3 regions of the Kluyvera sp. CHPC 1.2972 genome follow, and region 3 is predicted to be linked to each of the others. Evidence: predicted binding sites of a transcription regulator. Region 3 holds the regulator's gene; each other region holds the start of a gene.
What was found. Region 3 encodes sigma-54, which starts transcription at its own class of promoters, with help from an activator protein. Its sites were predicted from a motif close to GTTGGCACANNTTTCGCTNT; they were not measured.
Positions count from the first base shown of each region.

Region 1 (3,263 bases), on a different contig from region 3:
TGTGGCCAACCCTGAAGCGGCTGCTGGCCTATGGCTCACCGTGGCGTAAACCGCTGTCGATTGCGGTGGTCATGCTGTGGGTGGCCGCTGCCGCCGAAGTGAGTGGGCCGCTACTGATTAGCTATTTTATCGACAACATGGTGGCAAAAAATAGTCTGCCGCTGGGGACGGTCGCCGGGCTGGCGGCTGCCTATATCGGGCTGCAACTGCTGGCTGCTTCGCTGCACTACAGCCAGTCGCTGCTGTTTAACCGCGCGGCGGTCGGCGTGGTGCAACAGCTGCGTAGTGACGTGATGGACGCTGCGCTGCGCCAGCCGCTGAGCGAATTTGACACGCAGCCGGTAGGCCAGCTTATCTCCCGCGTCACCAACGATACGGAAGTGATCCGCGATCTGTACGTGACGGTGGTGGCGACGGTGCTGCGCAGTGCGGCGCTGATCGGCGCGATGCTGGTGGCGATGTTCAGTCTCGACTGGCGCATGGCGCTGGTGGCGATCGCTATCTTCCCGGCGGTGATGATCGTGATGGTGATTTATCAGCGCTACAGCACGCCTATCGTGCGCCGCGTTCGCGCCTATCTGGCGGATATTAACGATGGCTTCAACGAAGTCATCAACGGCATGAGCGTGATTCAGCAGTTCCGCCAGCAGATACGATTTGGCGAACGTATCGGCGACGTGAGCCGCTCACACTATCTGGCGCGCATGCAAACGCTGCGTCTGGACGGCTTCCTGCTGCGCCCGCTGCTGAGCCTGTTCTCTTCGCTGGTGCTGTGCGGCCTGCTGATGCTATTCGGCTTTAGCGCGCAGGGCTCCATTGAGGTCGGCGTACTGTACGCGTTTATCAGCTATCTGGGGCGTCTGAACGAGCCGTTGATTGAACTCACCACTCAGCAGTCGATGTTACAGCAGGCGGTGGTGGCCGGTGAGCGCGTGTTTGAACTGATGGATCGCCCGCGCCAGCAGTATGGAACCGATATGGCGCCGCTGGCGCGCGGTGATATCGATATCGACGATGTTTCATTTGCCTATCGCGATGACAAGCTGGTGCTGCAAAACATTTCGCTGTCGATTCCAGCACGCAGCTTTGTGGCGCTGGTGGGGCACACCGGCAGCGGCAAGAGTACGCTTGCCAGTCTGCTGATGGGTTATTACCCGCCTAACTCCGGTGAAATTCGCCTCGGTGGCCGCCCGTTACAAAGCCTGAGTCATCAGGTGCTGCGACAGGGCATCGCCGTGGTGCAACAGGATCCGGTGGTGCTGGCCGACTCCTTCTTTGCCAACGTCACGCTGGGGCGCGATATCAGCGAAGCACAGGTCTGGCAGGTGCTGGAAACCGTACAGCTGGCCGAGCTGGCGCGAGGAATGAGTGAGGGTATCTATACTCATCTGGGCGAGCAGGGTAACAACCTGTCGGTCGGGCAGAAGCAGCTGCTGGCGCTGGCCCGCGTGCTGGTTGAGACTCCGCAGGTGCTGATTCTGGACGAAGCCACCGCGAATATTGACTCCGGCACCGAGCGTGCGATTCAACATGCGTTGGCCGCCGTACGTCAGCGCACGACGCTGGTGGTGATCGCTCACCGTCTGTCGACCATCGTAGAAGCGGATACCATTATGGTGCTTCACCGTGGACAGGCCGTCGAGCAGGGGACTCACCAGCAACTGCTTGAAGCCAAAGGGCGTTACTGGCAGATGTATCAGCTACAGCTGGCCGGTGAAGAGCTAGCGGCCAGCGCCCAGGAGGATACGCTGACCGCGTAATGCACCACCGTCAGGCATTTTTCTAACAGATTGCTGTTGTGACACGCATCATGCACCCGCATGGTGCGTTTTTCTTTTAACGCCCGCCATCTTGCCGCCATAAACCCTGATTTTTACCGCTGGTCAGGGCTATTTTCATTTTTGGCATGCCCCTTGCTTTACCTCTTACGTGTTCGTAGCCATTACCGAATTCTGACTGGAGGGGATCTATGAAGCTGGTTACCGTGGTAATTAAACCATTCAAACTCGAAGACGTTCGCGAAGCGCTGTCTTCCATTGGCATTCAGGGCTTAACGGTGACGGAAGTGAAAGGCTTCGGTCGTCAGAAGGGTCATGCAGAGCTTTATCGCGGCGCGGAATACAGCGTCAACTTCCTGCCGAAAGTAAAAATTGATGTGGCTATCGCCGACGATCAGCTCGATGAGGTTGTCGATGTGATTAGCAAAGCCGCTTACACCGGAAAAATTGGCGACGGTAAGATTTTTGTCGCCGAACTGCAGCGCGTAATCCGTATTCGTACCGGCGAAGCCGACGAAGCAGCGCTGTAATTCCCAGCCAGCACAGTGATAGGGATCGAGATGATGAAAAAAACAATGGTAAAAACGGGGTTGAGCGCACTGGCGCTGTTGCCGGGTCTGGCGATGGCGGCACCGGCGGTGGTCGATAAAGCTGATAACGCCTTTATGATGCTGTGTACCGCACTGGTGCTGTTTATGACCATCCCGGGGATTGCGCTGTTTTACGGCGGCCTGATCCGCGGCAAGAACGTGCTCTCCATGCTGACGCAGGTTGCGGTGACTTTTGCGGTGGTCTGCGTATTGTGGGTGGTTTACGGCTACTCGCTGGCCTTCGGCACCGGCGGCAGCTTCTTTGGCAGCTTCGACTGGGTGATGCTGAAAAATATCAAGATTACTGACCTGATGGGCTCGTTCTATCAGTATATCCACGTCGCGTTCCAGGGCTCCTTCGCCTGTATCACCGTGGGCCTTATCGTTGGCGCGCTGGCGGAGCGTATTCGCTTCTCTGCGGTGCTGATTTTTGTGGTGATTTGGCTGACCCTCTCCTACGTGCCGATTGCACACATGGTCTGGGGCGGCGGTCTGCTGGCGAGCCACGGTGCGCTCGACTTTGCGGGCGGTACAGTGGTGCACATTAACGCCGCGGTGGCAGGCCTGGTGGGTGCTTACCTGATTGGCAAGCGCGTGGGCTTTGGCAAAGAAGCGTTCAAACCGCACAACCTGCCGATGGTGTTTATCGGTACCGCGATCCTCTACTTTGGCTGGTTTGGCTTCAACGCCGGTTCTGCCAGTGCGGCGAACGAAATTGCCGGTCTGGCCTTTGTGAATACCGTGGTGGCAACCGCTGCGGCGATCCTCGGCTGGGTATTCGGTGAGTGGGCGCTGCGCGGTAAGCCTTCTCTACTGGGCGCGTGTTCTGGTGCGATTGCGGGCCTGGTCGGTATCACCCCAGCCTGTGGCTATATCGGTGTCGGCGGTGCGTTGA
Region 1 is NZ_JAPKIB010000005.1:247,424-250,686, forward strand. Features, by position in the region: gene V6944_RS11335 (SmdB family multidrug efflux ABC transporter permease/ATP-binding protein) at 1-1,760, shown strand, start outside; gene glnK (P-II family nitrogen regulator) at 1,970-2,308, shown strand; gene amtB (ammonium transporter AmtB) at 2,342-3,263, shown strand, end outside.
Region 1: glnK (P-II family nitrogen regulator) is a predicted target of sigma-54. The motif match lies at 1,901-1,920, and genes of this name have one in related genera.

Region 2 (3,263 bases), on a different contig from region 3:
GTTGTTCTGCCCACGCACCGGGCCAACACCGACCGCTTCGCGCCCGAGGTTACCGGTCAGCAGCGCCAGGCTTGCCAGCCCTTTCACCACGTCAACCGCTTGGCCAAACTGGGTGACGCCCATGCCCCACATAATGGTCGCCGACGGCGCGGCCGCGTAGGTACGCATCGCCTGGCGAACCTGCATGGCCGGAATACCGGTCAACGATTCCACCGCTTCCGGTGCGTAGTCTTTAACCACTTCACGCAAATCATCAAGCCCGGTGGTGTAGCGAGAAACGTACTCGTGGTCGTACAGGTCTTCTTCCAGCAGCACGTGGGCGAAAGCATTCACCAGCGCCATATTGCTGCCGTTACGCATCTGCAGATGCTGGTCGGCGATGCGCGCGGTTTCAATACGACGCGGATCGCAGACGATAATTTTGGCCCCTTTGTCTTTCGCCTTAATCACGCGACGCGCCACAATCGGGTGCGAGTCCGCGCAGTTGTAGCCAAAGACCAGCAGGCAGCGAGAGTTTTCAATATCGCCGATGCTGTTGCTCATCGCGCCGTTGCCCAGCACGTCCTGAAGCCCGGCCACTGAAGGGCCGTGACAGACGCGCGCGCAGCAGTCGACGTTATTGGTGTGCAGCACGCCGCGGGCGAATTTCTGCATCACGTAGTTGGTTTCATTGCCGGTGCCGCGCGATGACCCAGTGGTCATAATGGCGCGCGGCCCGAATTTGGCTTTGATATCGCCAAGACGCTTCGCGGTGTAGCGAATCGCCTCATCCCAGCTCACGGGAGTGAACTTGCCGCCTTTTTCATAGCGGATCATCGGCTGCGTTAATCGGGGGGTCAGCAGCTTGGTGTCGTTCAGAAAGTCCCAGCCGTAATAGCCCTTCAGGCACAGCTCATTCTGGTTGGTTTTACCGTCGGCGGCCTCGGCGCGGATAATTTTACCGTTGTCGACAACCAGCTTCAGTTTGCAACCAGCCCCACAGTAAGGGCACACACTCGTGATTTTTTTCATCAGTAACAGACCTGTTAAAAGAGAAATAAGGATGATTAAAGAGAGATAGACGCGGCGCTATCAAGCGCGGCGCGACGGCGTTTTTCCGCGCTCAACTGCTCAAGCTTGCTGCGGTCGACGCAAAACAGCGCGTGAGTCGGGCAGGCTTCCATACAGGCCGGACCGGCTTCACGGTGGTAGCAGAGGTCACATTTGTTGGCTTCCGCTTTCTCCGCACGCACCTTCAGGCCCGCGCCGCTGTTACGAACCACCGGACGCACCACCACTTCCATCGCACCATAAGGGCACGCCACCACGCAGGTTTTGCAGCCGATGCAGCGTTCCTGCATCACGTGGATAAAGCCTTTGTCGCGGCTGATTGCGCCGTTCGGGCAGACGTTAGCGCACGGCGCGTCTTCGCACTGGCGGCAGGCGGTGGCGGTAGAGACATCTACGCCTTTAATAACGTGAATACGGGGCAGGAAAGATTGCGGCGTCAGCGCGGCGCAGTCCTGATCTTCCTGGTGGGAAACCACGCATGCGACTTCGCATGTCCGGCAGCCAATACATTTACTCGCATCAGCAATGATGAAACGGTTCATCAACTTCTCCAGCAATGACAGTGAATTCGCGGGAGAATGCATTATTCGAGCCAACTTTTAGTTAGCTGTTTTTTAAGGAGATTTTATTGATGATGATGAGAGATAAGCTGTCATCGTCACTTATGACGATGACAGATGACAGATGACAGATGACGACGCTAAGCGTGCGGACCGGGGACGATGGACTCACGCTCAATCAGTTCACCAGGGAAGGTTTGCTGATATTTAAAATCCCCGCCGTCGAGCATAAAAATAAGGCGGTGGATGGTCTCTTTGATCATTTCCGTGACCGGAATTCGCACGCTGGAGAGCGACGGCACCATATACGGTGCGAGAGTAATATCATCAAAACCCAGCACCGAAACCTGCTGCGGTACGTTTATTCCGCGCGCATGCAGACGTTTAATCGCCCCGACCGCCATATCGTCATTACTGGCAACCAGCGCGCTAAAGTTCACCTTGCTGTCCAGCAGCGCATCCACTCCGGCGGCGCCGGTCGCGGGCGTCCACTTTCCTTGCACAATCAGCTCATTACGCACGGTAATGCCGTGCTTCGTCAGCGCGTCTTTATAGCCGGACAGGCGTTCAATACCGGTAGGAGAATCCAGCGAGCCGGTAATAAACGCAATATCGCGATGGCCAAGGAGAATTAACCGCTCCACCGCATTCTGGCTGGCGGATTTTTGATCGCAATACACGCAGTGGCTGCTATTTCGCCGCAGCCGACGGTTAATCACTAATATCGGCTGCTGTTGCTGCTGAATAATGTCGTCAATATCGTCGACGCTCAGAAAACGGGGATAAATAATAATGCCGTCGCAGCGCAGGTCGAGCAGATACTGAATCGCGTCCCGCTCTTCTTGCGCGCTGTGCTTACCGTCCGCCAGAATCAACCGCCGCCCCTGATCTTCGGTCATGCTCGCCGCGTGGAACAGCAGTTCGCTGAAATAGACCCCGTGATAGAGCGTGTTGGTGACCACCAGCCCCAGCGTCTGCGTCTTTTTGGTCGCCAGATTACGCGCCAGAAGATTAGGCCGATAGCCACTCTCTTCAATGGCCAGAAACACCCGGTCTTTCGTCTCCTGACTGACATAACCGTTGCCCGATAGCACCCGGGATACGGTGGCTTTCGACACGCCCGCCCGTCGCGCCACCTCCAGCATTGTCGTCATAGTCATACCTTTGAGAAATCATTTGCCAGCAGTGTACTTCACCGTTTCGCTATTTTCAGCATCCACCGATCTGCGCGCTTTTTGCCCAATGTTGGTTCATGTGATCGGTTTCACGAATTAACCAAAAACAAAAATTAGATCTTGATGTAACAAAAATAACACATGAATATTATGTGGAACCGGTTTCCTATGCAGCGTTTCATCACCCCGCCACACCGGGCGATGAGCGATAAGTACCCTACTGATAAAACAGGATTTTCCGATGTCTAAAAACTATGCGGCTCTGGCGCAATCCGTGGTGGGCGCGCTTGGCGGCGTGGAGAACATCTCCGCCGTCACGCACTGCATGACCCGCCTGCGCTTTGTACTGAAAGATGAAACGCAGGTCGACAGCGCCAGCCTCAAGGGCATCAGCGGCGTGCTGGGCGTGGTGCGTAATGACAACCAGTGCCAGGTGATTATCGGCAACACCGTCTCCCAGGCCTACCGTGAGGTGGTG
Region 2 is NZ_JAPKIB010000010.1:46,400-49,662, reverse strand. Features, by position in the region: gene fdhF (formate dehydrogenase subunit alpha) at 1-1,011, opposite strand, end outside; gene hydN (electron transport protein HydN) at 1,047-1,592, opposite strand; gene V6944_RS15695 (LacI family DNA-binding transcriptional regulator) at 1,751-2,764, opposite strand; gene ascF (PTS cellobiose/arbutin/salicin transporter subunit IIBC) at 3,027-3,263, shown strand, end outside.
Region 2: hydN (electron transport protein HydN) is a predicted target of sigma-54. The motif match lies at 1,628-1,647, and genes of this name have one in related genera.

Region 3 (3,263 bases):
ACACCATCGTCAGCTCGCGCTCGCGTTTGCCCAGCAGGCGAGTACGCAGCATCTCCGCCAGTTCGTGAACCGACATCTCGGAGGTATCGACGATCAGGTCAGCGCGGGAGCGCAGCGGTTCCAGCAGATTGCTCTCTTCATCAATGGCGCTTTCCAGCGACAGATTCTTACTGGAGAGAGGGTGCAGGCGGCGGGTATCGCTGTAGCGACGAATCAGGGTGTTGCGATCGGCATCAAGGAACAGCAGCTGCGGAGAGAAGTTATCCGGCAGGTTTTCCATGGCCCGCTCAAAGATTTCGGGTGATTCGGGCATGTTACGCACGTCGATGCTGACGGCGGCCGATATTTCCCGGTCGGCGAGCGTTTTTGCCAGTTCTGGCAGCAGCACGACCGGCAGGTTATCGACGCAGTAGAAACCCATGTCTTCCAGCGCGCGTAAGGCGACCGATTTTCCCGAGCCAGAGCGGCCGCTGACGATCATCAGTACCATGTACCGTTTCTCCTCAGTACGATGTGATGTCCATTATGCATCATCGTGAGTTTCCGTATCGGTGATGATTTGATACAGCTCTTCGTCGCTCTGCGCAGCGCGCAGACGACGGCAAATGGTTTTATCCGCCAGACGTTTTGCCACCAGGGACAGCGTGTGCAGGTGGGTTTTGGTCTGGTCTGCCGGCACCAGGAGCGCAAAGAGTAAATCGACGGGCTGATTGTCGATAGCATCAAAGGCGATCGGGGTTTCCAGCTGCACAAACACGCCAACCGCGCGCAGCGTATCCTCTTCCAGCTTGCCGTGAGGAATGGCGATACCGTTACCAATACCGGTACTCCCCATCTTCTCGCGGGTCAAAATCGCCTCAAAGACCACCTGCGGAGGCAGGCTCAGCTGTTTTGCCGCCAGTTCGCTGATGATTTCCAGCGCGCGTTTCTTACTCTGACAGTGCACAGCACTGCGGGTACATTCCTGGTTAAGGACATTGCTCAGTTGAAGAGCCGAATCGTTATTTGTCATAATTTCACCTAAGCATCGCCCGGTATGCGGGCATATCGGGCGACTGCTCGGACAATCAATGTTGTTTTAGTTTGTCTTTATGCTTGTTTAACTGTCTCGCCAGTTTGTCGATCAAACCGTCGATGGCGGCGTACATATCCTTGCCTTCCGCGCTAGCATGAAGTTCGCCCCCGTTAACATGCAACGTTGCATCCGAGATGTGCGTCAATTTCTCCACCTTCAACACAATGTAGACCTGATTGATCCTCTCGAAATACTGTTCGAGCTTAACGAATTTCGCATTCACAAATTCGCGCATTGCATCGGTAATTTCGACGTTGTGTCCAGTGATGTTGAGTTGCATAGTGTCTTCCTTATCAGTGGTGTCAGACCAGTTGTTTACGCTGGTTAGACGGCGGAATGGATAAAGACTCTCGGTACTTTGCAACGGTACGCCGTGCCACCATGATACCCTGTTCAGAGAGCATGGTGGTCAGTTTACTGTCGCTCAGTGGTTTTGCGGGGTTCTCCGCGGCAATTAATTTCTTAACCAACGCGCGAATCGCCGTGGAAGAGGCTTCGCCGCCGCCCTCGGTACTCACGTGACTGGAGAAGAAATACTTAAGCTCGAAAATGCCTCGTGGGCTATGCAAATACTTTTGCGTGGTAACACGCGAAATGGTGGACTCGTGCATCTCGACGGTCTGGGCGATATCTGCCAGCACCATCGGTTTCATATACTCTTCGCCGAGATCGAAAAAGGCCTGCTGCTGTTCAACGATGCAGCGGCTGACCCGCAGCAGCGTATCGTTACGGCTCTCAAGGCTCTTAATCAGCCATTTTGCGTCCTGCAGGTTGCTGCGGATAAACTGGCTGTCGGCGTCGTTACGGGCATTGTTGCACATTCCCGCGTAGTGTTGGTTGATCTGCAGACGCGGTATGCTATCGGCGTTCAGCTCAACGACCCAGCGATCGTTCACCTTGCGCACCAGTACGTCTGGGATCACATACTCCGGTTCACCGGTCTGGATCGACTGGCCCGGACGTGGATCCAGCGACTGAATCAGATCCACCGCCTCTTTCAGCACGTCCTCTTTCAGCCGCGTGACGCGCATCAGTGAACGGAAATCGTGGTTGGCGAGCAGATCGAGATGATCGCTGATAATCAAACGGGCTTCAGCGATACGCGGCGTAGTGGGGGAGAACTGAGAAAGTTGGATCAGCAGGCAATCGCGGAGATCTTTGGCGGCGACGCCGACCGGATCGAAGCGTTGGATCCGCTTGAGCACGGCTTCCACTTCATCGAGGCCAACCTCTTCGTCACCAATGCCTTCAAGAATGTCTTCCACCGTGACGGTGAGGTAACCGGTATCGTCCACGGCGTCGACGATCGAGGTGGCAATCGCCCGGTCGGTATCGGTAAACGGCGTCAGCTCAACCTGCCACATCAGATAATCCTGAAGCGACTGGGTGGTTTCACCCTGATAAACCGGTAACTCATCGTCCTGATAATCAGCGCCGGTCCCGGAAGGGGTTCCGGCGGTATAGATCTCATCCCAACTGGCGTCGAGCGGCAGCTCTTCGGGCATATCGGGTTTTTCTAGCGCATCGACGCTGTCCAGCGTTTCGTTATCGACGGTTTCCTGAGTCTCTACTTCTTCGTGAAGATCGGTTTGCTCAAGCAGGGGATTGCTCTCCAGCGCTTGCTGGAGTTCCTGCTGAAGTTCCAGCGTAGACAGTTGCAGCAGACGGATTGCCTGTTGCAGCTGTGGCGTCATGGCAAGCTGTTGGCTGAGCCTTAATTGCAAACCTTGCTTCATGTTCAGAACGAATATCTCCCGCTAACGTCGTAAACCACTACCCTATCAGAGTCTGAAGTCTTCCCCAAGATACACGCGTTTAACATGTTCGTCTTGTAGGATCTCCTGAGGGGTACCGTGGGCAATCAGGTGCCCCTGGCTAACGATATAGGCCCGTTCACACACGGCCAGCGTTTCACGTACGTTGTGGTCGGTGATCAGCACGCCAAGGCCGCTGTCGCGGAGATGTTCGATAATGCGTTTGATATCGATAACGGAGATCGGGTCAACGCCAGCAAACGGTTCATCCAGCAGGATAAATTTCGGGTTTGCCGCCAACGCACGGGCGATTTCAACGCGGCGACGTTCACCGCCGGAAAGCGCTTGGCCAAGGCTGTCGCGCAGATGCTCGATGTGAAACTCTTCCATCAGCTCTTTGGCGCGGTCTTCACGCTGTTCGTTGCTGAGATCAT
Region 3 is NZ_JAPKIB010000004.1:59,819-63,081, forward strand. Features, by position in the region: gene rapZ (RNase adapter RapZ) at 1-490, opposite strand, end outside; gene ptsN (PTS IIA-like nitrogen regulatory protein PtsN) at 524-1,012, opposite strand; gene hpf (ribosome hibernation promoting factor) at 1,068-1,355, opposite strand; gene rpoN (RNA polymerase factor sigma-54) at 1,378-2,811, opposite strand; gene lptB (LPS export ABC transporter ATP-binding protein) at 2,857-3,263, opposite strand, start outside.